DNA from 2 places in the Aneurinibacillus thermoaerophilus genome. Region 2 is predicted to be linked to the other one. Evidence: riboswitches for the same ligand, from Rfam matches in the RefSeq annotation. Region 2 holds a riboswitch; the other holds the start of a gene.
The links. A riboswitch is a leader RNA that binds a small molecule or an ion and turns the genes downstream of it on or off. The one in region 2 is predicted to bind FMN.

Region 1: it holds a riboswitch for FMN, as region 2 does, so the genes downstream of both, ribD (bifunctional diaminohydroxyphosphoribosylaminopyrimidine deaminase/5-amino-6-(5-phosphoribosylamino)uracil reductase RibD) here and K3F53_RS08000 (ECF transporter S component) in region 2, are expected to answer to the same signal.

Annotation. Positions count from the first base shown of each region.
Region 1 covers NZ_CP080764.1:1,132,797-1,147,752, forward strand. Annotated here, with positions in the region: gene gabT (4-aminobutyrate--2-oxoglutarate transaminase) at 1-377, shown strand, start outside; gene K3F53_RS06100 (amino acid permease) at 541-1,884, shown strand; gene K3F53_RS06105 (aldehyde dehydrogenase family protein) at 2,027-3,472, shown strand; gene K3F53_RS06110 (DUF3870 domain-containing protein) at 3,566-3,907, shown strand; gene glaH (glutarate dioxygenase GlaH) at 4,293-5,234, shown strand; gene lhgO (L-2-hydroxyglutarate oxidase) at 5,355-6,587, shown strand; gene K3F53_RS06125 (peptidylprolyl isomerase) at 6,784-7,227, opposite strand; FMN riboswitch at 7,375-7,521, shown strand; gene ribD (bifunctional diaminohydroxyphosphoribosylaminopyrimidine deaminase/5-amino-6-(5-phosphoribosylamino)uracil reductase RibD) at 7,989-9,083, shown strand; gene ribE (riboflavin synthase) at 9,088-9,744, shown strand; gene K3F53_RS06140 (bifunctional 3,4-dihydroxy-2-butanone-4-phosphate synthase/GTP cyclohydrolase II) at 9,771-10,964, shown strand; gene ribH (6,7-dimethyl-8-ribityllumazine synthase) at 11,016-11,483, shown strand; gene K3F53_RS06150 (site-2 protease family protein) at 11,626-12,267, shown strand; gene K3F53_RS06155 (segregation and condensation protein A) at 12,283-13,038, shown strand; gene scpB (SMC-Scp complex subunit ScpB) at 13,038-13,628, shown strand; gene K3F53_RS06165 (D-alanyl-D-alanine carboxypeptidase family protein) at 13,780-14,883, shown strand; gene K3F53_RS06170 (nucleoside recognition domain-containing protein) at 14,884-14,956, shown strand, end outside.
Region 2 covers NZ_CP080764.1:1,505,805-1,520,760, forward strand. Annotated here, with positions in the region: gene K3F53_RS07950 (YhgE/Pip domain-containing protein) at 1-1,486, opposite strand, end outside; gene K3F53_RS07955 (aminoacyl-tRNA deacylase) at 1,572-2,018, opposite strand; gene K3F53_RS07960 (ABC transporter permease) at 2,309-3,121, opposite strand; gene K3F53_RS07965 (ABC transporter permease) at 3,123-4,253, opposite strand; gene K3F53_RS07970 (ABC transporter ATP-binding protein) at 4,257-5,138, opposite strand; gene K3F53_RS07975 (hypothetical protein) at 5,122-5,955, opposite strand; gene K3F53_RS07980 (RNA polymerase sigma factor) at 5,930-6,475, opposite strand; gene K3F53_RS07985 (FtsK/SpoIIIE family DNA translocase) at 6,820-9,348, shown strand; gene cbpB (cyclic-di-AMP-binding protein CbpB) at 9,533-9,976, shown strand; gene K3F53_RS07995 (hypothetical protein) at 10,114-10,272, opposite strand; gene K3F53_RS08000 (ECF transporter S component) at 10,434-11,030, opposite strand; FMN riboswitch at 11,038-11,186, opposite strand; gene K3F53_RS08005 (hypothetical protein) at 11,446-11,904, shown strand; gene K3F53_RS08010 (DNA-3-methyladenine glycosylase family protein) at 11,897-12,526, shown strand; gene K3F53_RS08015 (YheC/YheD family endospore coat-associated protein) at 12,682-13,779, shown strand; gene K3F53_RS08020 (GerMN domain-containing protein) at 13,837-14,496, opposite strand; gene K3F53_RS08025 (LytTR family DNA-binding domain-containing protein) at 14,773-14,956, shown strand, end outside.

The DNA.
Region 1 (14,956 bases), 370 kb from region 2:
CAGTGGCATGTGCGGCAGGCCTTGCGGTGCTTGATGTTATTGAAGAAGAGAATTTGGTAGAACGTGCGCAAGTCATCGGCGATCGCATGATGAATGCCTTCCGCAGTTGGCAGGAGAAATACGATCTTATCGGAGATGTACGTGGGCTTGGTGCAATGGTTGCGCTTGAATTAGTAAGGGATCGCGTAACGAAAGAGCCGGCGAAAGAAGAGACAGGCAAAATCGTGACAGAATGCTGGAACAACGGCTTAATCGGTTTAAGTGCGGGTATCTTCGGCAATGTGCTTCGTTTCTTGCCACCGCTTGTGATTACAGATGAACACTTAGAAAAAGGGTTGCACATTTTAGAACAAGCGATTGCAAAAGCTTCTAAATAAGTAAATATGGGCGGATACCATTACATTTCATGTTGGTCAATTTTAGTGGTATTCCGCTCCTATTTAGCACTTTCTCAGGACAAAAATAAACAAATTTGTAAAGGCGGTGGAGCTTTTGGAACAGCAGGCACTACACAAAGATCTGAAAAAACGGCATATAACAATGATTTCTATCGGTGGAGTTATCGGCGCTGGCTTATTTGTAGGGAGCGGCGCCATCATTACCTCGGCAGGCCCCGGTGCTCTTCTATCCTATATAATTGGAGGCTTGATCGTAGTTCTTGTTATGCGTATGCTTGGAGAGATGGCTGTTTTGAATCCTGATAGCGGTTCTTTTGCTACGTATGCACATCAAGCGCTTGGGCCATGGGCCGGATATATGATTGGCTGGTTATACTGGTTTAACTGGGTGATCATTGTCGCAATTGAAGCCACGTTAGTAGGGGCTATGATTCATCAATGGCTCCCTTCCATACCTGCGTGGATAGGAAGTCTAGCTTTGACTGTTTTGATGACGCTTACCAATATCTATTCAGTCAAAACATATGGAGAATTTGAATACTGGTTAGCTTTTATTAAAGTAGTTGCTATTATTGCGTTTTTATGCCTGGGAACAGCGATGATCTTTGGTTTCGTACCGGGCATTGAATCACCGGGTCTTTCTAACCTTACCGGAAACGGTGGATTTTTCCCGAACGGATTTCTCCCGGTTCTTCTCAGCGTTGTCTTTATTACATTCTCCTTAGTGGGAAGTGAGGTCGCAGCCATTGCGGCGGGGGAATCGGAAAACCCGGAAAAGAACGTTATGAAAGCCATAAACAGTGTGGTTTGGCGCATTCTTGTGTTCTTTATTGGTTCAGTCGCTGTGCTGGTTACTGTTCTGCCGTGGAATGCTAAAGACTTGCTCAAAACTCCATATGCGAGTGTATTTGATATGGCGGGCCTGCCAGCTGCGGCTCAAATTATGAATATCGTTGTTTTCATCTCTTTGCTTTCTGTCTTGAATTCAGGGCTTTATACAAGCTCACGTATGCTGTATTCTCTTGCGCAAAAAGGAGAGGCGCACCGTATATTTTTACAGGTAAATAAGAGAGGGGTACCGGTTTGGGCGGTACTGGCAAGCACATGCTTTGCTTATATTTGTGCAATATTCAAATTTGTGTCCCCTGATAAATTGTTTGCTTTTTTGGCAAATAGCTCGGGTGGCGTTTCGATGCTTGTGTATATATTTATCGCTCTTTCACATATACGTATGCGGAGAAAGATCGAAAAAGAAAATCCGGGAGCCCTTAAGGTAAAAATGTGGTTGTTTCCCTACTTAACCTATGCGACTATTATCATCTTGTTAGGTATTTTTGTTGCACAAGCTTTTATTGAGGACATGTGTTTGCAATTCTATCTTACTTCACTTATCGCAGTTCTTGTTATTGCTTCCTATTTTGTATTTTATCGTAAGAAGCAACCGTCTTCGGGCTTCGAAGAAAGGCAAATCGAAAAAGTGATATAATCAAAAGACACTGACAAATGCAATTTTGTTAACTTAGGATTTCGTTTACATTTAACGCAGGCAGAAGATCGAAAAAGGAAGCACAAGGTAAAAATTTGCAATTTTTAAAATAGGTGTTTTAAAATAGGTGGTGGACAATAACATGCGTTATTTAAACTATATCAACGGTGAATGGAAAAAACCTGTGAGCGGCGAATATATCGAAAATCGTAACCCGCACAACTGGGAAGAAGTGCTAGGCGAGTTTCCGATGAGCGCAGCGGAAGATGTGTATGAAGCGGTCCAAGCAGCGAAAAAAGCGTTTGCGGTATGGAAAAAGCTTTCTTTTCAGCAGCGTGCATCCTACTTGCTAAAGGCGGCTGAATATTTAAAGGCAAATTTGGAAGAAGTAGGCCGCGATCTAACGCTAGAAGAAGGGAAAACGCTGGTGGAGGGAATCGGAGAAACACAGCGGGCCATCAGCATTCTCGAATACTATGCGGCGGAAGGACGGCAGCCGGTCGGTGAAGTGGTTCCTTCGGCGAACGCGGAAACGTTTCTTTATACGACCCGTGTGCCAGTGGGGCCGATCGGTCTGATTACGCCGTGGAACTTCCCGATTGCCATTCCTGTGTGGAAAATGGCTCCGGCGCTTATCTATGGCAATACCGTGGTCATTAAACCTGCCGAAATTACGCCGAAATCTGTGTACCATGTAATGAAAGCGTTTGAAGCAGCGGGCCTTCCTGCGGGTGTTGTTAACTGCGTGTTTGGCAGCGGTTCGGTTGTCGGGTCAGAGATCGTTGAACATCCGGATATTAAAGCAGTGTCTTTCACCGGCTCAAATACGGTTGGCCTGCGCATTCAAGAGCGCGCAACTGCAAAAGGAAAAAAAGTGCAGCTGGAGATGGGCGGTAAAAACCCGCTTATCGTGCTGGCTGACGCCGATCTGAACAAAGCGGTGAATATCGCTATTAGCGGCGCGTTCCGTTCCACAGGACAAAAGTGTACGGCCACAAGCCGTGTGATTGTGGAAGAAGGAATTTATGATGCGTTTCGTGACTTGCTTGTTGAGCGTACGAAAGCGCTCAAAGTGGGCAATCCTCTGGAAAAAGACACGTTTATGGGCCCGGCTGTTTCTAAAACACAGCGCGATGGTATTATGGCGATGATTGAGGCAGGAAAACAAGAAGCGACGCTGCTTTGCGGCGGTGAGGCGCCGGCCGATCCGGAACTTGCGAACGGCTTCTATGTGCTGCCGACGATTTTTGAAAACGTAAGCCGCGACGCCCGTATCGCGCGCGAGGAAATTTTTGGGCCGGTTATCGCGCTTTTTAAAGTAAAGAACTACGAAGAAGCAGTTGGACTGGCGAACGATACAGAATATGGCCTCAGCTCCGCGATTTGCACGAATAACCTTACCTTGGCGCAACGGTTCGTGGATGATATTGAAGCGGGCATTGTGCACGTGAATTCAGAAACAGCGGGAGCGGAGCCGCAAGTGCCGTTTGGCGGCTGCAAAAACTCCAGCACTGGATCCCGTGAACAAGGGAAAGCAGCGATTGAATTTTATACCCAAGTGAAAACGGTATACATGGATCGGATGTGACATTTTGTATTTCATCATAAAAAATTGACACCTGCAAATATGCAGGGGTATGATCAGGAGAAAGAAAATCTCCCGGAAAGTGGTGTTGTGGTTATGTTCACAGGCAAGACGTATTTTATCGCAGGCCATGCTCGTTTGCCGCAGGGAATGGCGGCACGCAGCATTTTTGATACGTTGACGATTACGGTTGAAGCGGATGCGAAATACCACGTGATTCTGGAAGCGTCCTGTACGCTTGCGACCGAACACGGCCGGGATTTTATCGGTCAATTGCTGCGCGGTTGCAGCCTGCAGGATGGCATTGAAGCGCTGAGCCGGCGCATCATAGACTTTTATCAAGGTAAAGCCCAGAATGCACTTGTCGCTGCTCTTCGTGATCTGCATAACCAGTATTTACTTTATAAAAATAGCGAAAATAGTAAAAAAAATGATTGACAAAAATTTAAGATTACGATACCATTAAAATATAAATGCAGTAGCAAATGACAGAACCTTGCAGAGAGGTTTTCCCTACTCGCATACCGGTTTCTGTCAAGCCTGTGAATGAATTGTTTTATAAGAATTGCATACATGAAACTGTCTAATTTACTGCCCTTCAAGTAATTGGAGAGGTTTCGTAAATGAGAGCCAGTTATACTTCAACCCTTGTTTTTGGGGAGAAGTGTAACTGGCTCTTTGTTTTTATGCGCAACAGGTTCACCCTTCATCTGTCGCGCATAAATAACCCCAAAGGCTGACAGGCCGGACTTGGTCGGACACCGACACGATCTTTTCAGCTGTATGACTCACATTTTTTATCAAATGGAGGAGGAACGAAACGATGACAATGGCTACCGAGACAAAAAGAGAGATGAAATTTGTGCAAAAACAACCAGGCTATGAAATTATGCCGCATCCTGACCACAAAAGGCTATATCACATTCAGTTAGATGACCGATTGCTTGAAACGTTTTTTGCCGGCTGCAAAGAGCACAGCGAACAATCCTTGCGCTATGTTCCGTATTCCCGGCAAGTGCTGGCGCACCAGTTCAGAGAATTGTTCGGTCAATCGTTCATGGATAATATCCGCGAAATTCTTCAGGATCGCGAATCAGGCGGCTTCACTATCAGTGTGCAGGGCAAAACGGAAGATGTAGAAGATTTTGTAAAATTTGGGACAGCTTTAACGCACCTGATCGGCATCCCGAACTTTGACGCGATGACCGGAACATTCTATGCGCGTTTTACAGTGAAAGATACAGACAACAGCGACTCTTATTTGCGTCAAGCGTATCGCCTGTTCACACTTCATACGGATGGCACATTCGTAGATGAGCCGACAGACTGGTTGCTCATGATGAAAATGGACGAGAAAAATGCGGTTGGCGGTGAATCTCGTTTGCTGCATCTCGATGACTGGGAAGATCTTGAAAAGTTCAGCAAGCATCCGCTCGCGAATGTGAAAATTACGTATAAAGCACCACCGAGCAAAAATGTGGAGCAAGTTGTGCATCGCGCTACTTTTTATGAAATCAATAACAAGCCTTGCATCTGCTTTATCGACCAATTCGCGTATCCGGAAACGATCGAACAGGCTCTTTATTTGAAAGAGTTATCTGAATCCCTGGAAAATTCTCCGGCAGTGCATGCGTTAAAACTTCCGGTAGGCGATTTGGTGATTCTGAACAATAGCTTCTGGATGCATGGTCGTGCCCCGTTTGAAAAACATCCGGAATTGTACCGTGAGCTGATGCGCCAGCGCGGGTATTTTGCCCGTGTATAAAAGGATTACAGGCAGGCCTCTCTTCTTGCAGGCCTGCCTTATATGGCATATAAATATAAATAATAAAAATAGACAAATACTAGCAGCATCCCATAAATGGGGATAGAGGAGGAACATAGCATGTATGATTTTGCGATTGTCGGCGGAGGGATCGTAGGCTTATCGACAGGGATGGCGCTCATGAAGCGGTTTCCGGGTGCAAAGATCGTCATGATTGAAAAAGAAGCCGATTGGGCCCGGCACCAGACGGGACACAATAGCGGTGTTATTCATTCCGGGATTTATTATAAGCCTGGCAGTTTTAAAGCGCGTTTTGCACGGGAAGGGAATGCAGCGATGGTGAAGTTCTGTGAAGAACACGGCATTGCATATGAAGTGTGCGGCAAGGTGATTGTAGCAACAGAGCCGGAAGAGTTGCCGCTGATGGACAATTTATATAAGCGCGGTTTGCAGAATCAATTGAACGTAACGAAAATTGGCCCGGAAGAATTGAAAGAGATTGAACCGCATGTGCGCGGCCTTGGCGCGATTCGTGTGCCGAGTTGCGGGATCGCGGACTATAAAGGAGTTGCTCGCACGTTTGCGCGAATGATTGAAGAGGGTGGCGGTGACTTGCGCCTGTCCACCAAAGTGGAGAATATTGCCGAGGAAAAAGGCGGCGTCACAGTTGAAACAAATCGCGGCACGATTAAAGCACGCTTCCTGATTAACTGTGCCGGCTTGCACAGTGACCGGGTAGCCAAAATGGCCGATATGCACACCGGGATGAAAATCGTGCCATTCCGTGGTGAATACTATGAATTGATTCCTGAAAAACGCCATCTCGTAAAACATTTAATTTATCCGGTGCCTAACCCGAACTTTCCCTTCCTCGGTGTTCATTTTACTCGTATGATTAATGGGGAAGTTCACGCTGGGCCGAACGCAGTATTAGCCTTCAAGCGTGAAGGTTACACCAAAAAGGATATCAGTTTGAAGGATCTGTTTGAGGTGTTAACCTATTCAGGCTTCTGGAAAATGGCAATGCCAAATATGAAGGAAGGTATCAACGAAATGGTTCGCTCTTTCAGCAAACAGGCGTTTCTGCGCAGTTTGCAACGTCTGATTCCAGAATTGACTGAGAAAGATATTGTCCCGACCCATGCCGGGGTGCGGGCACAGGCGATCATGCACGATGGAAGCATGGTGGACGATTTCGCCATTTTTTCAGGTAAACGCTCGATGCATGTATGCAATGCCCCTTCACCAGCAGCCACAGCCTCTATCAAAATCGGTGAAGAGATCGCAAATCGTGTGCCGGATCATATGATAGACAATATAAAGAAAACGATAGCCCCGGCCGTTCTGGTATAGTTCGATGAATACGGCCACGATGTCAATTCATTGCCACTGTACCTGTCCTCTCGTATCGCGCCCGAATCTGAGATTTTATCGTCCCTGCGGGAGTAATGGTACATTTGATAAAAATATCTACATATAAACCCGAAAGGCAAAAAGCCGGAAATCGGGCGCGCAGGAAGTTTATCCTTTGCGCCCGCTGGTGCATACATTATTCTTCATCCCATACTTTTACCGCAACCATTTTATCACCGTTGCGTAGATTTTTTGCGTGCTCAAGCCCTTCGATAACTTGCCCGAATACAGTATGCACGCCGTCGAGGTGCGGCTGTGCTTCATGCACGATGAAGAACTGGCTGCCGCCGGTGTCTCGTCCTGCGTGTGCCATGGAAACAGCGCCTGGGATGTGTTTATGTGGATTCCCTTCTGTTTCGCATTTGATCGTATAGCCCGGGCCGCCTGTTCCTGTGCCGTACGGGCATCCTCCCTGGCTTACGAAGCCTGGAATGACACGGTGGAACGTAAGTCCGTTATAGAAGCCGGAATTGGCGAGCTTTTCAAAGTTTGCAACCGTACCCGGAGCGGCTTCAGGAAAAAATTCGATCGTAATTTTGTTGCCGTTTTCAAGTTCAATGCTACCTTTTTTCTTTGCCATGTTTGTTCCTCCTTATTGGTTCGTTCGCTCTATTCTATCATAGGACGTTTTAAAGCCTCAATGTGCGTATGCTTGTTTCACATTATAAAATTTTCGTGTGGACAGCGGAATATCAATTGGCTATACTAAAAATACAACTGAATTATACAAATCCTTCGGGGCAGGGTGAAATTCCCGACCGGCGGTGATAGAGGCTACGAGCCTCTTCAGTCCGTGAGCTGCGGCTTTTTTGGCCAATGCTGACCCGGTGCAAGTCCGGGACCGACAGTATAGTCTGGATGGGAGAAGGATGGATCAGAGCACGCCAGGTGTTGCTTTCTTGTAGTTTTTTGTATGCATTTTATTTGCTGCTGTATTGCCTTTGCTTCGTGGAGCAAGGCGAAGATGCTGCGGTACAAATGTCAAAGTATTCAAGGTGATGTATACAGCTTTCCTTTTACAAGTTTGCTGTATCTGACTAAAGAAAACAAAGATTGTTCCTGGCCTAGACTAGATCTACCTTTTTGTGAAAAAGCCCTGAAAACGGTTGAACCGTCTTTCAGGGCTTTCTATATGTATGGCTTTTTCGAGGAAAAAGGACGAGGCATAAGTACGCGAGTTGCTCACAGTATGGCAACGGGAGAATTCAGATAAGTCAAAACGCTTTTGTTGCATAGATAAGGCAAGCAGAGCGCGCAATCCATCTCTCTTTTCTTACCCCAGGGAAATTCCGTGAAAAGAGATGGTATTGTGCGTTTTTGTTTTTGATGGAAGGAGAAGCGATGATGGAACACAGAGAGTACATGGAGCTTGCGCTTAAACTTGCGGCGGCGGCACGCGGGCAGACAAGCCCGAATCCCATGGTCGGTTGTGTGCTTGTAAAAAACGGGGAAGTCGTTGGTATGGGTGCCCATTTAAGGGCTGGGGAAGCGCACGCGGAAGTGCAGGCGCTGCGCATGGCGGGCACGAAAGCGAAAGGCGCCACTGCCTACGTAACGCTGGAACCGTGCAGCCATTATGGACGAACCCCTCCCTGCGCGGATGCGCTTATTGAACATGGTGTGCAGACGGTGGTTGTCGCCATGCTGGACCCGAACCCGCTGGTGGCGGGCAGAGGAGTAGCCAAACTTAAGGAAGCAGGAGTAAACGTCCTGACGGGTATATGTGAAGCGGAAGCGAAACGGCTGAACGAAGTGTTTATTACCTTTATTACAACAGGCCGGCCGTTTGTTACCGTGAAAACTGCGATGACGCTTGACGGAAAGGTGGCGACATATTCCGGAAGCAGCCGCTGGATTACAGGTGAGGAAGCGCGTCGGGAAGTGCACCGTATGCGACACGAGCACGACGCAATTCTTGTAGGAGTTAATACGGTGCTAGCCGATAACCCGCAGCTTACAACCCGGCTTTCACCTGGCGGCAAAAATCCGATTCGTGTCATCGTTGACACGACGCTGCGCATTCCGATGGATGCAAACGTGTTAACGGACGGACAGGCTCCGACCTGGATTTTTACGACGGAACACGCGGACAGGACGAAGCGGGCGCAGCTTGAAGAGAAGAGGATCCGCGTTTTCTCCACCGGGGACGGCCCGAAAGTCGACATTGACTGCTTGCTTGCGACCCTCGGCGAACAGCAGGTTTCTTCGTTGCTGGTTGAAGGCGGCAGCCAGATAAACAGCGCGTTCTTACACGCGCGGGCGATCAATAAAGTCGTTGCCTACGTCGCGCCGAAGCTGGTAGCGGGCCAGAATGCTCCCACGCCGTTCGGCGGCCTGGGAATTGAAGAAATGGCGGATGCCATTTCACTTATGGATGTCTCGTTCGAAAAAGTGGGGAACGATATGAAAATTTCTGGATATCCGGTCTGGAGGTAAGCGTATGTTTACTGGGATTATTGAAGAAATTGGAACCATTCGCCGCATTCAAAGAGGGAACCGTTCCGCCGTCCTGGAAATTGCGGCTGAAAAAGTGCTGACAGATGTGAAATTGGGTGACAGCATTGCTGTGAATGGTATTTGCTTAACGGTTGTTGAGTTTTCTGGCCGCCATTTTACGGTGGATGTAATGCCGGAGACGCTTGACAGGACAAGCTTATCCGCTCTTGGCCCGGGTTCTCCGGTCAATCTAGAACGGGCGCTGGCCGTAGGGGATAGACTTGGCGGCCATTTCGTCTCCGGTCATGTTGACGGGACAGGCGTTATTGTCGACAAGCGTCCATACGATAATGCCATGTTGTTTGAGGTGCGGACTGGAGAGGAGCTTTTGTGGTATATTATTCCAAAAGGTTCCATTGCTATTGACGGGATTAGTTTAACCGTCGTTGATGTAGCGGGAGATGGCTTTACGGTATCCATTATTCCGCACACGCTGGAGGAAACGATCTTGCAATACAAAGGAAAGGGCGACCTCGTCAATTTGGAATGTGATATGCTTGGCAAATACATTGAACGGTTCATCGCTCGGCGCGACTTGCGTGATCGGGAAAAACAACCGACGCTTACGAAGGATTTTCTCGTCGAACATGGGTTTTGTTGATTGAGCGCTGGAAAGGAGTGGGGAATATGTTTCATTCAATTGAAGAAGCGATTCAAGATTTGAAAAACGGCAAACCGGTAATCGTCGTGGATGACGAAGATCGCGAGAATGAAGGCGACTTTATTGCGCTGGCGGAAAAAACAGACGCCGCGATGATTAATTTCATGGTTACGTACGGTCGCGGTCTTGTGTGCGTGCCGATTACAGAAGAGCGCGCCGCTGAGTTGAAACTTGAGCTGATGGTAGACAGGAATACGGATGCGTACGGGACCGCGTTTACCGTCTCCATCGATGAGAAAACAACCACTACTGGCATTTCCGCGCATGAGCGGGCACAGACGGTGCAGGCGCTGCTTGACCCGGCCAGCAAACCGGAAGATTTTCGCCGTCCCGGCCACATTTTCCCGCTTATTGCAAGAAAAGGCGGCGTATTGCGTCGGGCCGGCCACACGGAAGCGGCTGTTGATTTGGCGCGTTTATGCGGCGCGTATCCGGCCGGTGTTATCTGCGAGATTATGAACGAGGACGGAACGATGGCGCGGGTGCCTGATCTGGTGCGGATCGCTGCAAAGCACGGACTCAAAATGATTACGATTGAAGAATTAATCCGTTATCGCATGCGTTTCGACAAGCTCGTAAGGCGTGAAGTCGAAGTGGAGCTGCCCTCTGAATACGGACATTTTCGCATGGTAGCATATACGAACGATACAGATGATAAAGAACATGTGGCACTGGTTAAAGGAGACATCCATCCAGATATACCGACGCTTGTAAGGGTGCATTCCGAATGTCTCACTGGCGATGTGTTCGGTTCGTTCCGTTGCGATTGCGGTCCACAACTTCATGCGGCGCTCAGACAGATCGAAGAAGAAGGGCGCGGCGTGCTGTTATATATGCGCCAGGAAGGGCGCGGCATTGGCCTTATTAACAAACTGAAGGCGTATAAACTGCAGGAGCAAGGGCTTGACACGGTGGAAGCAAACGAAAAGCTGGGTTTTCCCGCCGACTTGCGGGAGTACGGCATTGGCGCGCAGATTCTTGCCGATTTGGGGCTGGGACAAATCCGCCTTCTGACTAATAATCCCCGCAAAATTAAAGGCATTGAAGGCTATGGCCTGTGTGTAGTGGAGCGCGTGCCGCTGCAGATGGAGGTGGTGGAAGCGAACGAACGGTATTTGCGCACGAAGAAAAGCAAGCTCGGCCATTTATTGAATTTATAATCGCTTTGCATTTGAACCATAAAGATATAGTAGAAAAATGGAGGAATGATGATGGCAAAAGTATACGAAGGAAATCTTGTGGGAACAGGGCTTAAAATTGGCATTGTCGTTGGACGCTTTAACGAGTTTATTACAAGCAAGCTTTTGACCGGCGCATTGGATGCGCTGAAGCGTCATGGTGTGGCTGAAGACGATGTGGAAGTTGCTTGGGTACCGGGAGCTTTTGAAATTCCGCTCATTGTCAAAAAAATGGCAGAATCCAGCAGGTATGATGCTGTCATTGCGCTTGGCACGGTGATTCGCGGCGCTACACCACACTTTGATTATGTATGCAACGAAGCAGCGAAAGGCATTGCGTCCATCGGACTGACCACTGGCGTACCTGCGATTTTTGGTGTGCTGACGACCGATACGATTGAGCAGGCGATCGAGCGCGCTGGCACAAAAGCAGGCAACAAAGGTTGGGAGGCGGCGGCCACAGCGATTGAGATGGCCAACCTGACAAAAGCTTTTGCATAATGCGGATAGCTAAATAATGTGCCCCTGTTTTCGCAACGGAAAGCAGGGGTTTTTTCACGAAAACGGGAAAACGGCAGAATTGTGCAGATGACAGGCATATGGTAGAATGAGTTGCAGCTTGATACGGTAAGGGGGAGCGGCATTGTTTTATTTTGACTGGGATTCGTTGCTTTATCGAGTGATTGCGTTTGTGATCGCGTTTTCTGTTCATGAGTGGGCGCACGCGTATGTTGCTTATAAATTGGGAGATCGTACGGCAAAAAACGAAGGACGTCTGACGCTCAATCCAATTAGCCATGTTGATCCGTTCGGGATGCTGCTGATTCTATTCGGGCCGTTTGGTTGGGCGCGTCCGGTGCCGGTAAACATGTTTCATTTCCGCGGCAACCGCCGTTTAGGCATGGTATATGTAGCGGTCGCGGGACCGTTGACCAACTTGATTTTAGCGTTTTTGTTTTTGCAGCTACATGTATATTTGCTTACGAGTGGTGTGATGAATACGTGGCCGACATGGGCTGAAACGCTTGCGGTAAACACGGTCGCTTGGAGCTTTACTATTAATGTAGCTTTGTTTGTGTTTAATATGCTCCCGTTTGCTCCGTTGGACGGTTCGAAATTTTTGCGTTATATTATGCCGCGTCGCTATGATGCTTTCTTTGAGCGAATGGAGCCGTACGGCATGTTTGTTCTGCTCCTGCTTATTTTTATTCCTGGTCTTGGCTCGATCATTTTGTACACACCATTTGAATGGGTGCGAAACATGCTGGTTTCCTTTGTACAGTAGAAAGGTGGACGATCGGTGGGAGTCGATATCAAACTTGATACGTTTGAAGGGCCGCTGGATTTGCTGCTTCATTTAATTGAACGGGCGGAAGTCGATATTTACGATATTCCGGTTGTAGAAATTACCGATCAGTATATGGAGCATTTATATATTATGCAGGAGTTGCAGCTTGATATCGCGAGTGAATTTCTTGTTATGGCGGCGACGCTGCTCGCGATTAAAAGCAAAATGCTTTTGCCGCGTCGCGAAGAACCGGTGTTTGATGAATGGGGCGCGGAGGTTTATGAAGAGGAAGGCGACCCACGGGAAGAGTTGGTGCAGCGCCTTTTGGAGTATAAAAAATACAAAAAAATCGCGGAAACATTCCGTGATCGGGAAAAAGAGCGGAGCCGTGTGTATACGCGACCGGCGGAAGATTTATCTCGATTCATTCCGGAAGATGAGAACCCGATCGCCAACGTGACGATTTACGATCTGGTAGATGCGCTTCAGAAAGCGCTAAAGCGAGTGAGCCGCAAGGAGCGTGCGGTGAAAGTGCAACGCGACGAGATTTCGTTGCGCGATCGCATAGAGGAAATCGAGCGGTTGCTTGCGGTAGCTGGCGGAAAAATATACTTCTCTCAACTTTTAGAAAAAGGAAACTCCAAAATCGAGATCGTAACGACATTTCTTGCGATCTTGGAAATGATGAAGAAGCGAATCGTTGTTTGCGAGCAGGACGGATTATTTGAAGATATTACAGTATCGCGGATGCAGGAGGATGCGGTATGATTGACATAGAACGGTTGAAGGCGATTGTGGAAGGGCTCCTGTTCGTAGCCGGGGACGAAGGAATTGAAGCAAAGCAGCTTGCTTCGATTCTCGATCTGGAAATCCATGAAGTAGTTGCCCTTATGGATGAAATGAAAAAAGACTATAAAGAACAGAATCGCGGTTTGCAAATTGTCGAGATTGCACAGGCGTACCAGTTTACGACGCGTCCGGAATTCGCGGAGTATTTTGAGAAACTGGCGCATACGCCGTCACACGCAACGCTTTCGCAAGCGGCGCTTGAGACGCTGGCGATCATCGCGTACAAGCAGCCGATTACGCGTCTGGAGCTGGAGGAAATCCGGGGGGTAAAATGCGAGAGCGCAATTAATCGCCTAACGAGTAAAAATTTAATTAAAGAAGTGGGCCGGGCTGATACAATAGGCCGTCCGATTTTGTACGGTACAACCAAAGAGTTTCTTGAATATTTTGGCCTGCGCAGTCTGGATGAACTGCCGCCTCCACCCGAATTCCCTGCGGAAGGCTCCGAAGTCGAAGAAGAAGAAGCGTATCTTTTCTATCAGAAAAATAAAGCAGAACCTACACCCTAAGCGGATACAGAGCGCTTAGGGTTTTATTATTAGTGGTTGCGGGTGATAAGAAGCTAAAATTTGTTTGAACGCTCATAATCTCCTGGATGAGCCATATACATGTACATAGATGGGACAGGACAAACTGTGCAAATGGCAAAGGGGGATCGGAGTGAAAAAGCTCGTTTTTATACTCATTGCTTTTCTGATGATGCTGCCGCAACCGACGATCGCTGCCGGGCCCGCGCTTCCGCCCGTGTCTGCGGAAACCGCCGCACTTATTGACGTCGCCACCGGACGCATTCTCGCGGAAAAGCAAGCGGACAGACGAATGCGTATTGCCAGCCTGACAAAAATTATGACAGCTATTGTTGCGCTTGAAGAAGGGAATAGTCAGGATATTGTCACAACGCCGAATAGCGCATACGGCAAAGAGGGCTCCTCCATTTATTTGAAGCGTGGCGAAAAAATGAAAATGGAAGATATGTTGTACGGCTTGATGCTGCGTTCGGGTAATGACGCTGCCGTGGCGATTGCCGAACATGTGGGGGGCTCTATCGAAGGCTTTGCTCGTCTTATGAACGAAAAAGCGGAATATATTGGCATGCACTCCAGCCATTTTACGAATCCACATGGACTTGATGATAGCGACAATCACTATTCTACAGCGCGGGATATGGCGTTGTTGACCGCGTATGCCCTGCGCAACCCGGAATTCCGCAAAATCGTTTCCACACAAGTAAAATACATTCCGTGGGAAGAAGAGCAATGGGATCGCAAGCTGGTGAACAAAAATAAAATGCTCCGCCTGTATAAAGGAGCAGACGGGGTAAAAACGGGATACACAAAACTGGCGAAACGGTGCCTATCTTCTTCCGCTACCCGGAACGGACAACAGCTTGCTGTCGTAGTATTAAATGCGCCGCAGGATTGGGAAGACTCCATGAAATGGTTGGATTACGGATTCAGCCAGTTTCCGCGCACGGAGGTTATACGCGCGGGCGAACGGGTAGGCGAAGATAAGCGGGAAGATGGCGTACTTGCCTATTATACCAAGCAAGCATTCTCCTATCCGCTGTCGCAAGAGGAGAAATCGCGGATAGAAAAGCAATTGGTTCGCAATATTCGAGGGCCGTTCCTTGAGATTAGGCTTGATGGTAAACTCATTGGGCGGGTAGCGCTTACGATCGAACAGGAAACAGTGGCACAGGCGATCGGGAACCGCTTTACATCGAATCTGGAATCGTTCTTCAGGACGATGCTGGAGGGGATGTAGATGGTAAATTATATTTGGGCGGGTATGATTTTTATCGGAATTGTGACCGCGTTTGTAACAGGAAATGTGGACG
Region 2 (14,956 bases):
ACTCACTCGTTTTTTTCGCATTATTTATGAGTAGGTTAATAAGTTGGTCCAGTGTGCCTTCCTTTTCCATGGTGCGTATCCAATCTGCCAGGCCTTTGATCCTGGCCTCGATTGCAGGGAGATTTTTTTGTATCGCTGACAGCTCCTGGTTGCCGATGGTCAAGCCTTGTGCCGCGTCATGCAGGAGTCGCTGCACATCCGGAATGCTTTTGTTTGCCTCCACCAGCACAGCATAAGCACGCTGGGTGGCTTTTTTCGTGTTTTCCACCGCCTGAAGGATACGTGATTGTATTTCGCTGTCGTACCGCTGTAGAATATCATCAAGGATGACGGAGGTCTTCCTGGAAAGCTGATCCAAATGGTTGATTAGCTGGGCCGCAGGTTTTTCTCCCTGGTCAATGGCTGATGTGATTGTGTTTACCGTTGCCAATTGCTGCTGGAGGTGGTTACGAATCTGCTTCAGCTTTCCGGTAAAGATGGAAAGGCGATTTCCGCCCGCAAGGTTATCCAGCCGGTCGAATAGCGCGATGATATGCTCCGTGACAGCGATGCCGGTCGACAGGCGTCGGGAAGCTTGATTCAGGGCTGCTTTCACCACGGCAGGCTCGATCTTGGTATCTTGTAGAATATCGGTCAACTGTTCCATAGCCATGGCCGTTTGCTGGAGTAGGAAGAGATCTTGCTTGATCGTCGGGGAGAGCGCATCGAGAGCCTCTGTTGTCCGGTCGAGAAGTTTCTTAAATTTTTGGGTGACATCCATGCCGTCCTGAGTCAACTCTGCCACAATAGGCAGATTGGTTTGGGCTTTTCGGACGATACCGTTTGCCTTGTTAATGTCTTCCAGAGCGATATTCACCGTTTGATTGATTGTGGGAAACATGGCCTCCATCTTGAAGATCAGATTTCTCATTTTTTCGATCATGGGCCGCTGTACTTCCAATTCGAGGCCAATTTCATTAAAGATTCGGAAGATGGTACCGTTTGCCGTTTTGATAAAATTGCGGCTGATTTCATCGACGATTCCGCTGGCGCCTTTGGCGGTAATCTTCGGGGCGATCGCATTGATTTTCTCGTTGACACTGTAGACCAGCTCCGCCTTTTGCGGGTTGTCTGTCAAGACGGTGCCAATCTTCGCAGAGAAGTCGGCGGGAATGACGATGCTGGCATAATAATCGCCGTGTAGAACTCCCCGCATGGCCTCCTGTTCGTTTACAAATGTCCAGCCGATTTTGTGGTTTTCCTTCAACGAGGCGATGACTTCATTCCCGATGTTGATGGGGGTGCCGCGCAGGATTGTTCCTTTGTCATTATTGGTGACGGCTACCGTGAGACCGCCTGTCTGCGAATAGGGATCCCAGGAAGCCTTAATATTGAACCAGGCGTACAGGGAGGGTAAAAAAACGAGCCCAAGTATGATGATGGTGGCGACCCAATTGCTCACGATATTTTTGATGTCGCGGAAATAAAGCAATCCGATCTGTTTCATAGCCAGCTCCTGTTGTTTTTTTTAGTATTGCATCGTTTCGCTTTGGCATACGGAAGCTATTTATCCTGAAATTCTTTAGTTCCCCTTATTCAATGAAAGCAATAACTTGATTTAGCTTTTCCAAAGCGTTCGGGCTAATTTTCAATGTTGAATGCGGTTCTCCCGTTCCTCCGTAAATAAATGGATAACGAAAAAGCTTACTATCTACTATACAGGGTAAAGACAGGCCTACTAACGGAAGGCTGCCAACAGTGTATCCAGTGATCTGTTGGACTTCTTTTGGGTGTGCCAGTTTTAGTTGATTACATTCCAGAATTTCTGACACTTTTTCCAAGTTTACATGCCCGCGATCTCCTGAGATTATCATCGCAAAATACCCTTTTTCTGACTTGAGAACCAATGTAGGTGCAGTCTGACCTATTTCAATTCTGAAATAATCAGCACCTTCTTGTGCTGTATGAATGGGGTTTTCATGATGAATGATTTCAAATTGAACGCCATTTTCTTGTAAAATCGTTTTTAAATGCTCCATGCTTCCTCTAAACTCCTTACGTTTACTTATATGGATATATTTGGATTATAAAAAATATAATGGAACCTGTACGGATAAATCCTTTTTTTAGCCTGCCTGCCCTTCTGAATATCATGAAGCTTGATGATTCATAGTTTATTGGAGGGGAGACCCTAAACATCCTTAGAAGCTTATCTTAGCATATAGCAAAAATTATAAAATTAAGAAAGAAATTTTGCAAAAAAATGAATAAGGTTGTTTGTGTCCAGGCAATAAGGGGGAATCCGGTCGCAACTTTATTATAAGAGAGACTATCTTACTTGGCGTGTTTTAAAACAACGGTAAATTGCACCAACGAAGATGATGGTAAGTGCCAAAATATAGGCATAAAAAATTGGATAAGGGAGTGGAATGGTAATTTCGCTCCAATTCACTGTTCGTTGACTATCAAATATGTTTTCAACTCTCATGAATTCGGTCATGGATGCATTTTTTATGATCCAGATAATGGAAAAATGTGAGATGTTCCGGATGAAAAAGGGGGTAGCAAAAACTACACCCGCAACAAAAAATACAACCAAATATGATCGATTGATTACAGAAAGCCAGAGAACAAAGAGGCCAAATGCCACACATCCCAGCCAGTTTGTCGCAATCTGAATCATGCAGTATTGCCAGATACTTATAGCGTACGGTGACGATGAGTATTTCTGCAGACTCTGAATGGGCAAATTCCATCCTATGTCTCCGACCATGAGGATGTTAAAGGTTATGTTCAAAATCCAAAATCCAAGTACCAATACCGTGATGAATGATAGGGAGGCGAGGATTTTGGCTGTTACCAATTTGTTCCTTCCATATTTGGAACTCAGGATGATGGAATCAGTTTTCAATTGGTACTCTTGCGAAAAGGAAGTGGATAACGCAAGTAAAATGAGTATTCCCTCAAAGATCGACCCTGAAGAGTAAGAGAAATCAGCAATTCGATCCCACGCCATCATCGAGTGCCATGTATAATAAGTATGAGTGGTGAACAGATATATGCTGGCGAATAATCCGATCATCAGCCATACGATTTTATTGTTCCATATCTTGTATAATTCTTGCCAGATCAGTATACCCAATTTATATCACCTGCCGCTTTTTGATGCTGAACATAAGGAGAAGTAAAGAAATAAATCCATAAGTCAGCATGATGATTAAGAGGTACCAACCATACTGTAAAGGAAATCCGAAAAAGTTAAGAAAATGATAGTTGTCGAGATGGTTAAGCTTGATGAAGTCCGTGAAACGGAGAATGTCAAGCAAGAGTTTTACCGGCATAACCAGTGGAATGTTTGCCATTTCGATGACGACGGGAAATATCAGCACAACACCGCCAATAAAAGCCGGTACAATTGATAATTTTGTCCGTGAAGATAATAGTAAGACAAATATTCCTAAAATAATACAACCTAACGTTGCATAAAGCTGTTGCTTGAGATAAAATGCCCAAATTGGCCCATCAAAACCGGTTGAACTAAATAAATCTAACAATGTAACCAAAGGTTGATTCCAGCCACTTAACCCGTAACAATACCCGTTAAGGGAGAAAACCACACATGCTAACAAGGCATTGATTACAGTACAAAACACTGCCGCCGCCGCAATTTTGGCCAACACAATTTTCCTGCGGCCATATCGACTGCTGAAAATCAGGCTGTCCATTCTGGTGGAATACTCATGACTAAATACATTGGACAATCCTAAAATCGTGAGCGCCCCGACAAAAAAGTAGCCGACCTCATTCATATATTGAATGATGTTTTTCCAGCCATTAAGGTAATAGACGGATTTAGGGTATTCTACTTTTTTCCACACTTCGATTTCTTTAAGCTCCGCCTTTTGTAAGGCACTTACGTTCTCTTTTCCCTTCAGCCTTTCTACTTTTTTCGCTGATTCTTTTAGGAACTGTTCATATTGCTCTTTCAGATTCACAGCGTTAACAATATCCGTAGCAACAGAATTTTGAGCGATCAAATCTTCATTCATGGGCTGCTTCCTTGGCGGGGCCTCCAGAACCTGACGGGCCCAGGCTATTTTTTCTTCAGTTATGTTTCCACCGAATTGTTCATAAAACAGTTTCTTTTTCTTCTCGAGCGCAACATTAAGAGCGCCGAAAAAGTGCAAGCAGTAAAATAATATGAACACGCTCAAAGCAATATAGACTACTTTTTGAGAAAAGATTTTGTATAGTTCATATTTGATCAATTGCATAGATTAGTCCTCCGTGTCGCCTGATATTTCCCCGAAATAGCACAGATAGATATCTTCGAGTCTGGGTGTTTGCAAAACAGCAGTGGGCGCAGGTGCTGTATCGGAGATGACCCTGGCCTCTATCTCCTGCCCTTTTCGTAGGACATTCCCCACGGTGTAATGTTGCTCAAGTTTATGGAGCTCGATTGCAGGTACGGTGACATGCCAAACTTTCCCATTTAGTTCATTTAGAATACTCTGCGGGCTTTCCTGTTTTAGCAACTGCCCGTTTTTTAAAATCAGCACTTCTTTCGCGATGTACTCGATGTCAGAAATAATGTGTGTGGAAAGAAGGACAATACGGTCGCCGGATATTTCCGATAAAAGGTTACGGAATCGCACTCGTTCCTTTGGATCAAGCCCTGCGGTAGGTTCGTCCAAAATTAAGAATTTTGGATCGTTGAGCAGAGCCTGAGCGATTCCTAGCCTTCTTTTCATGCCACCTGAAAACGTACCGATTTTTTTGTGCTTCTCCTTGGTGAGATTGACCAAATGCAGGAGTTCGTCGATTTTTCGATCCGCATCATGACGGTTCAATCCTTTGAGTGCAGCGACATACTGCAAGAGGCGATAGGCTGTGAAATAGCTGTAAAACCCGCAATCTTGAGGAAGATAGCCGATTAACGCTCGGTATAAGTCATCCAACTGTTTAATATCTTCACCATCAGCCATTATGCGCCCGCTCGAAGGTTTCAACACATCAGCCAGCATCCGCATCAGTGTGGTTTTGCCGGCTCCGTTAGGGCCGATTAGACCGTAAACGCCTGAGGTTAATTCGGCAGAAACGTCGTTGATCGCGACTTTATCTTTGTACATTTTACTTACGTGGTCAATTGTGACTTTCAAGCAAAACATTCCTTTCAAAATACATATTGGTCGTTGTAAGCAGTTTTTTGATTTGAATCGCAGTACATGCTGTGCCGATGACAATCAGCATAAGATAAAAAAACGTATCAAGCACCAGCAATTTGTCAATGAGAGCAGGTGACAAGAGAAAAACCATACACAGGCTCACCCAAATTGACACCATTGCCATAACGGAGGTGCCCCCTCTCAAACGGATCGCGATCATCAGCGAAAGCCCGCAAACGAGGGTAAAGGGAGTAAGCCAAAAAAGGGTAATTTTATACATCTGAACCGAATCTGACATCAAGGAAAACAAGATCGAGCATACAAAGTTGATAAAAATGTTATAGACACCGATAACAAAAAGCTTGGATAGAATGACGCTAATCGCGTTATACCGACAAGACATTTCCAACTCCAGCATTCGCTCATCCCGTCCTCTAAAGACTTCGATTAGTCCGAGCATGAAAGGTGTAGGTGAGAGGGCAAGTAGCATCATGTAGGGATTCGACATCGCACTCAACCATGTGAATAATGCCCCCGCTACATATAAGGCAATGCTAGTGAGCCAATAAATCGGACGGATAACCGAGATTTCAGAGAAAGCGAACCAAATGATTCGGCTGAATCGGCACAAGAACCCCGACTTTTTCCGCGCCCGAATACGCATCTGGGTTCTGGCTGTCTCTATTGTTGAATTGATTTCGTTTTGATCTGGGAATTTAACTTCAAATTTGTTTAAATTAGCTATGATTTGCTGCAGATCAGCATGTGACACATCCTCAGGAAATTCAGTATTGGCTTTGCTTTTTTTCATCGTTTTTGTCCCTTTCCAAAATCGATTTTAGTTTGGATAATCCCTGCATGATCCGGGATTTTACGGTAGATTCACTGCTGGACGTAATGCTCGCAATATCTTTGATTTTTAGATCATGATAAAATCTGAGCACAATCGCTTCTCGCTGATAGGCAGGAAGTTTCATTACGGCGTTACGGATATATTCACTTTCCACTTTGTGCTGGATCAAATCGATAACGTGTTCATTTTTCTCGGAGATCTTATCTGTCCAGGTGAATGAAGCTTGTCCCAGTTTATACCCCTGGCTTTTGTAATGGTCCCGGCACGTGTTTAGAGCGATTTTAATCAGCCAGTGTTTAAAACTTCCCTCCGTAGAAAAGGTGTCTATGTTTTTGATCATTTTAATAAATGTTTCTTGCGTTAAATCATAGCAGAGATGATATTCGCCTACATTTCGATAGATATAAGCAAAGACCATTTTGTAATATCGATTTATAAGCACTTCCATCGAGCTCTCGATGCCCTTGCGTATTTCCATGATGAGTTGCTCATCGCTTTGCAATCGTCTCACCTCACTTCATTTAATATAACGAAAGAAATAGAAAAAAAGATTTAAAGACATAATTTTTTGAGCTTGGACTTGGAGGCCGTCATGAGAATAGCGACGTTATGAATCAGTAACTTCCGGGGGATGAGGCTGCGGCAAAAATCGCTCTTTTTCCCTATATATCGACAGAATACCCATCATGACCGCTCGTATGTTCTTGTGTTATAATGACCATACGAACGCAAGGGCAGGCAAAAAGGCAACCGCAGCCAGGGGTTGGTTCGGCTGCCTTTTTGCCTGTGTGGCTGATACATAATTCCGAGGTGGTGAAGCCGGTGGCGAAGAAAAAGAAAAGCGCGAAAGAAGCTGGAGGTAGGAAGCGAGATACGCGGACGTTTCTCCGCTACGAATTATATGGGCTTGTTATAATTGCCTTCTCGCTTTTGGCGCTGCTTACATTCTCCAACACGAGCTGGTTTGGACGTTATTTTGCTTGGATTTTTCGCATTGTGGCCGGTTCCTGGGATTTTATGCTGCCGCTTATGGGCATCGGTATCGGCGTGTATGTAATGGCGAAGCAAAAATGGCCCTATTTGCTGGCTCAACGTTGGATTGGCGTATTTCTTCTGTTTTTTTCCCTTCTTGTCTGGAATCATATGCTTTTATTTGACGAGTTGACCGCCGGAGGAAAATTTGCGGGACAGTCCGTTTTATCGGTGACGTGGGAACAGCTGCTGCAGGAAAAAAGACAGGTGGAAGCAGGGAAACCGTCCACAACTGATGTAGGTGGAGGATTGCTTGGCGCTATTGGCTATGCCTTCTTTTCAGCGGCGGCTGGTTCGGCAGGTACTTCTCTTATTGTTGTTTTCATGGTGCTTATCGGCATGATGCTGGCTTTTCAAATTTCGTATGTGCGTTTATTTCAGGCGGTGCGTCGTATGCTTGTCGCGGGAGGAGCGCGGATGAAAGCTGCGGGCCAGGATGCTCTTGTGCTGTTGAGCGAGCGGAGGGAGCAGCGGCTGCGGGAGCAGGCGGAGCGTAAGGCATATGAAGAAAGTCTAACGGAAGAAGACATGCAGACCGAGGAAAAGGCGGAAAGGAAACCGAGTTTTATCGCTCGTTGGTTCGGAAACCGGAACATTGCTTTAACGTCGGATGAGACGGGTGGCGAAGAGTTGCGGCACCATATGGCGGAAAGAGCAGCGGCGGTTCCAAAGGCGGGCGTTTTTTTGAGTGATGCGCCGGAGCCGAAGCAGGCAGAAGAAATCGTCGTTCATGATTTTGCTGAAAACGTGTATCGGCAGGAAGAACATGCGCTGGAGCCTGAATCTGAAGTGAAAACAGAGGGCGCACAAATCAAAGTAAAATTGCACGGGCGCCAAAAAAGAGAGAGCAAGGAGCTGCTGGAAGCTCCTTCGGATTTGCCGCTCGCTTTTGAAGGGGAAGACGATCACCCATCATACCGGTTGCCGACGCCCGAGTTGCTGGATCGTCCGAAAGGGGCAAAGCCCGGCGGAGTGACAAAGAACGTGCAGAGCAATGTACACAAGCTCATCACAACGCTTGAAAGCTTTGGCGTTCAGGCGAAAGTGCTGGAAGTTCAGCGTGGGCCGACAGTTACGCGTTACGAAATCCAGCCAGCCATTGGGGTTAAAGTAAGTAAAATTGTCGGGCTGGCAGACGACATTGCCCTAGCGCTTGCTGCGCGCGGAATCCGGATGGAAGCGCCTATTCCCGGAAAGTCTGCCATCGGTATCGAGGTGCCGAATGATGAAGTGGCACTTGTTACGTTGCGTGAAGTGCTGGAGAGCCGTGAGTACCAAGAATCTCTAGATAAGCTAAGCATTGCGCTCGGGCGTGATATTTCCGGACAGCCGATCATTGCCAATTTGGCGCGCATGCCGCACTTGCTTGTGGCCGGCGCGACAGGCAGCGGGAAATCGGTTTGCATTAACGGAATCATTATGAGTATTTTATGCAAAGCAAAACCGAGCGAAGTGAAATTAATGATGATTGACCCAAAAATGGTAGAATTAAATGTATACAATGGAATTCCGCATTTATTATCACCGGTTGTCACCGATCCGCGTCGCGCTTCGATGGCGCTGAAAAAAGTTGTACAGGAGATGGAGCGGCGGTATGAATTGTTTGCTAAGTCAGGCACACGTGATTTGGAGCGGTACAACGAGTTAGCGCGGCAGGAAGGGGTGGCACCGCTTCCGCTTATCGTAGTTATCGTGGACGAGCTGGCGGACTTGATGATGGTGGCGCCGGGAGACGTGGAAGACGCGATTTGTCGCCTGGCGCAAATGGCCCGTGCGGCCGGTATTCACTTGATTATTGCTACTCAACGGCCGTCCGTTGATGTGATTACTGGAGTCATTAAAGCAAATATTCCGTCGCGCATCGCGTTCGGTGTGTCTTCAATGGCCGATTCCCGAACGATTTTGGATATGGGAGGAGCAGAAAAGCTGCTTGGACGCGGTGATATGCTGTATTTGCCGATGGGCGCATCCAAGCCGGTGCGTATTCAAGGAGCATTTGTTAGCGATCATGAAGTAGAGAAAGTCGTCACGTTTGTCAAAAGTCAACAGGAGGCGCGCTATCATCCGGAGATGATGCCAGGTGAAGAGGAAACAGCAGCCGTGGGGAAACCGGAAGATGAACTGTATGAGCAGGCGGTAGAACTTGTGCGCGAAGCGCAGACGGCTTCCGTCTCGCTTTTACAGCGCAGGCTTCGCATCGGTTATACGCGTGCAGCGCGGCTTGTCGATATGATGGAAGCGCGCGGCATTGTTGGTCCTTATGAGGGTAGCAAACCGCGCGAAGTGTTAATTTCGCGGAACGATTCCCAAATTTCCTGAGAAAAAGGTCAAAAACGGTAGGAAGAAACGGATAGGATAGTGGCCCGAGCGGTTTGCGCCGCTCGGCGCGCACGTCCCGTGTGGAATGGGCGGCGCAGACATATGGGAACTATATGTATAGAAAACGTTTTCATGATAGAATTAGAATATAAAGTAATTTTCATGATAAGAAAGCGGTGGATGTATGGGGAAAATGGTAAAAAGCGTATCGTTGGATATCGCGATTAAAGATTTGATGATTCCAGGTAATAAAGTAGCGATTGTACAGGAAGGCAACACGTTGGAGCACGCCCTGCTCGTTTTGACAAAATCGGGTTATTCTGCCATTCCAGTATTGGATCGGGAGTATAAGCTTAAAGGACTTATCAGCATGTCACTTATTCTGGATTCCATTCTTGGGATTGAAAAGATTGAATATGATAAACTGGGCGAGCGGAAAGTGGAAGAAGTCATGAACAAAAAAGTGGCGTGGATGAAGGAGGATGGCAGCTTTTTCCGCGGCTTGGAACTCTCTATTAATCATCCGTTCTTGTGCATTGTTGATGAGGACGGGGTGTTTGTTGGAATTTTAACCCGCAAATCAATTTTGGCCCATGTTCATAAGTATTTAAAATACGGTATAAAATGAGACAGGCTACGTAAATGCCTGTCTTTTTAAGTGGATAAGAAACATAATGATTGACTATTCAATTTGGTTTCGTTCGCTGAAAAGTAACATAAGTACAGGAAGAGGTGGTTACAAATGCCGAAACGTCAAAAATGATATTAGTTAAGTATGTATGATAATTTGATGGAAAGTTGCCCGTTTTCGATCCCAATATATTCGAGTTTTTCAAATGTAGCGTTAGGGTAAGAGTGTTGCAAGGTTTTCATCGTTTGGCACATTTCATCCGCAGAATTAACCAAAATTTCAATACGGTTCATGAATCGTCACCTCGTTCTTTTTCTTTGTCATATGTATTCGTGCAATATTTGCGGTTTTAAGGGGGGGACTAAAATTTTTTTGCTAAAACAAAAAAGCTTCCGCCGTACAGCGAAAGCTTTCTTTGTGTTTTATTGTTTATATAAAACTGAATGGCTCCATATTACTCGCCGCTTTGTATCACCGGACGAAGACGGCTGTAAATTGGATACGCGATGACCGCTTCTGCTATCCCTTTAATCAGGTTAAACGGTAAGATCGCGTAAACGATAAGCGTCCAGAGGCTGGTAATGCTGCTGTTCGCCTGTTGTGACCAGCCGATAATGTCGGAAACTGACATGCCCATCACGTAGGCAAAGGCCGGAATAAAAATAAAATAGTTGGCAACCGACATAATAAACGCCATCGCCATCGTACCCGCGGTCATCCCCAACCAGAAATTTACTTTGCTCTGCCGTAGCATGCGCATTAGCCACACAGAAACAACAACGAATGTGCTACCGGCAATGAAGTTGGACAATTCGCCGACTGCCATGCCGCCTTGAGTTGTCAAGAGAAAATGCAACACATTCTTAATAAATTCGACCGCCATTCCGGCGAGTGGGCCAAATAGAATGGCACCGATAAGCGCGGGAATTTCGCTTACACCGATCTTGAGAAAAGCTGGAAACATCGGCAGCGGGACTTCCACAAACATTAGTAGAAATCCGATGGTGGACAGCAATGACAAAAACGCTGTCTTTCGTACTTTTCTTTTCATTATTCAATTCTCCCTTCTCCCATCCAGACTATACTGTCGGTCACGGAATTTCACCGGGTCAGCCGGATGCTCGCCATTTTGCATCCGGGTCGCGGACTGAGGAGAATTGGCTCCATCACCGCCGGTCGGGAATTTCACCCTGTCCTGAAGGTTTGTTTGTGTTACAAACTTCACAATCTATTTAGAAATATGTCACGAAAATATATGGAAGTCAATATCCATTGTTTTTCATGAGGAGAAATAATAAATAACAAACAATTGTGACTGCTTATAACGTCCTGCCTTTCATCTTTTACTTCGAAACCATGTCATAAAATTAAAGCGCTTTTATATAGCGCAATTTGCTGTACAATATAGGCAAGAAGAATTCAACTTAAGCGAATGAAAGAAGAAGTGAGGAAAAGGGGAGAAAAAGATGATTTTTGGGATTTCATATGCGGAATGGATCGGCTATATTGTTGTGGTTGTGCTTGTAATTGTATTCGGTTTGCCAAATGCGTGGGTAAAACGCTTGGAAAAATACTATTCCAGTGACCATTTGCATCGTGCTGTTTCGCCCGATGAGGTAAATGCTGTCATTTTGCGCGATTCGGATGGGAATGAAAGAGCGCTAGAAAGTGGAGAACGGGAGCGGATTATTGATTTATTTAATGCTGCTAAACCGGTACAAAAAATAGAGTCGCTGGCGAATACCCAACAAGGGCCTTTGCTGCGCATGGTGCGGACGGATGGAAATTCGCTTGTCATTGCGCCGTATCGCAATGATTTTGTTGTTAGCTGTTTTGACGCAAAAAAAAATGACCGACCGATTACATATTGGGCAAAGCAGGATGCGCTTACGGAATTCTTACATAGGGGGGCGGGAAATGATTGAAAATACAAATGAACAAGCGTTTGCTGAAGGAGTAAAGCGTCTGGCGGAAAAAGACCCGATTATCGGCCGTTTAATCGATGCATATGGCCGGTACCCATGGAAAACGCGGACTGACTATTTTGCGATACTGTGTGAATCTATTGTATCACAGCAGCTTTCCGTCAAAGCGGCGGCGGCTATTGCAGCGAAAGTTCGCGCGTATTTTAGCGGGGAGTGGGCGCCGCAACCCATCCTTGCTGCGGGTGAAGAAGAGTTACGCGCCTGCGGTCTATCTTATTTAAAAATTAGATATTTAAAGGATTTAGCTGCGTTTTTTGCTGACGGAAGATTGAAAGAAGAAGAATTCCCCACTTTGTCGAACGAGGAAGTTGTTCGTCGCCTTGTCCAAGTGAAAGGGATTGGTGTGTGGACGGCGCAAATGTTTTTGCTTTTTGGGCTCGGGCGTCTTAATGTGTTTCCGGTAGATGACTTGGGAATTAAAAAAGCCATCCAGTTCAACTACGACCTTCCCGCGCTGCCTGATAAAAAACAAATGATTGAAATCGGAGCCAAGTGGACGCCGTATGAATCGATCGCTTGCCTTTATTTGTGGCGCAGCCTGAATAACAAGCCGGAATTATAGCCAGACAACGAATAATTCAGCATTTCACTACTCTATAGTAGTAATGGCGTTGTCCCTAAACGTTAACCTTTATGTTTTGATGCTTGCAAGCGGAAAGTACGCACCCTCCTTTTTGCTATCTCATATTTTATAGAGGAAGGCAGACAAGGAGGCTCATGATGAAAGTTTCGTATGTAGGCATATTGCTTAATCAAACGATATACAGAGGTATTCTGAGCGGGCGGACGCAAACTGAAGTGCTCGCCTTTTATGAAGAGGGCGCTCGCATGCATGGCCTGAAACCTTGCTATATTCACCTTGGAGATTTGTACCCGGATCGGTCGACCGTTCCTGCGTACATAGAGCGAGAAGGAAAATATCAGCGTGTCGTTGTGCCTGTACCGCGCGTCATTCACAACCGGGCGCTTTTGTTTTCGGCATATGCCAGACGTAAATTGAGCCGGTTGATGGAAAACGGGATATTTGTATTTAATCGTTGGAATCGCTATAGCAAATTGTATATCCATTCGTTGCTATGGACCGATCCTTCCATACGCCCACATTTGGCGCATACGATCAGCGGAACGCCGAAAAATTTACGCCATATGATGCAGAGGTACGATGCGCTGTTCGTTAAGCCAAACAGCGGCAGCATTGGAGCGGGCATTATGCAGATTGTGCGAAAAAAGAATAGATTCTGCTTATCGTATGTCATGCGGAAAGATGGCCGAAAGGTATGGCGTCATACATTTTTTTCTAAGAAGTTGCCGACCGTACTGATACGACGGATTCAAGCACGCGGATTTCATATTCAGGAACAGTTGCCGTTGGCTACGTTTCAGGGCCGGCCGTTTGATTTGCGCGTTTCTGTCCAAAAAGATGTGTCTGGGGACTGGCAGGTCACGGGAATGGTTGGTAAAGTAGCGCCGCCTGGCCATTTTTTAAGCAATGTAGGGCAAGGAGGTAAGGTATATCGGCTCCCGGTTTTGCTTTCGGCATATCCAGCGCTGGATACACAAATAATAGAGCAGGAAGTATCGGAGTTTGCGCTTCGCGTGGTACGCCGGCTGGAAGAAGCGATTCCGGGCCTTGCCGATGTGGGGCTTGATATTGGCATTACGAAGGAAGGAAAGCCTCTGTTTATTGAATGCAATGGTCGGGATCAGCGCTATGCGTTTCGCAATGCGCGAATGATAAAAGAATGGAAGGCGACGTATGCCAATCCGATGGGATACGCGAAGTATGTGCTTGAAAAAATAAAAAACGAAAAATGAAAAAGGCAGCACCATATGGTACTGCCTTTTCCTGTGAAGCAAAAGCCAGAAGTTGCCTTACTTCATTTCTTTTAGTTGGTCAAGGTTCAATGGCTCAATCGGTGTTGTCGTATCCATATGACCAAGTATGGTTTCCACTTCTTTACCGTCGATGAGCACTTTCATGTTTTTATAGCCGAACTGGCTGAGGATGGTAGCCATCTCTTCCAGCAAGAATTGTTCGCCGCTGGAACCAAGATTAGCCTGTTTAATTTCCTGGGAAAGACTAACGACTGCTGTATCTCCTTCCTTTTTCAGGGACTGGATTTTTACGTTTTTAGGCATGAGCGTTACAAGATTTTTATTTTGCGGACCATTTTGCCACGCTTTTAGGGCAATGGTCGGCAAGTTTGTTTCTTTTTTATATTTGATGACGCGAGGTTCTTTGTATTGCTCCATTAGATTGGCGTCGCTAAACACCAACATCACTTCTTTTTCTTTAATCTCTTCGTCATTTTTTTTATCCATATCATTGTTTTGCGAAGCAGATTGCTCGTTTGACTGCCCAACGGATGGAGATGGCTGGTTGTCGCTGTTATTCTTATGTTGTTGTCCAGCTGGAGAATTTGGGTTGTTTGGATTCTGGGAAGCCCCGTTGCTTGGTGCAGAAGAGGTACATCCCGTAAGGCCTAGTATAACAATAAATATGATGAAAAAAAGTGTGCGAGGTAGACGCATATATATCCTTCCCTTCTGTCTAAAAATAATTTAGTTTTTATTCTTACATAAATAGGTTACCATATAAAACCTGCGTAAGTCCTAATCTCTCTTTTTTATAGCTAAACTTTCCTTTGTTTCTATGAAGAAATATACACCCAAAGTGTTGACAAAGGCATTAGTTTTTAACAGGGTTTGCCTTATATAAGTTAGACGTATGACAGGTGAAAACGATGCGTTTCTTTATTCATTTTTATGCTAAAATAAGCATCGAATGAGAGTGTGGGAGATGACAGAATGGAAACCTCAGCGATGCTTTCGATTGTCAAGGCAATCAGCGACGTGTTTCCGAAGGAAGCGTCCATTGCAATTGCTGACACATCTAAATTTATTTATTATCAGCCCAGCAGGGCGATCGATTTGAAAATTAAACCAGGTGATGAAGTGAAGGAAGGAACGCTGACGCGCAAAGCGCTGATGC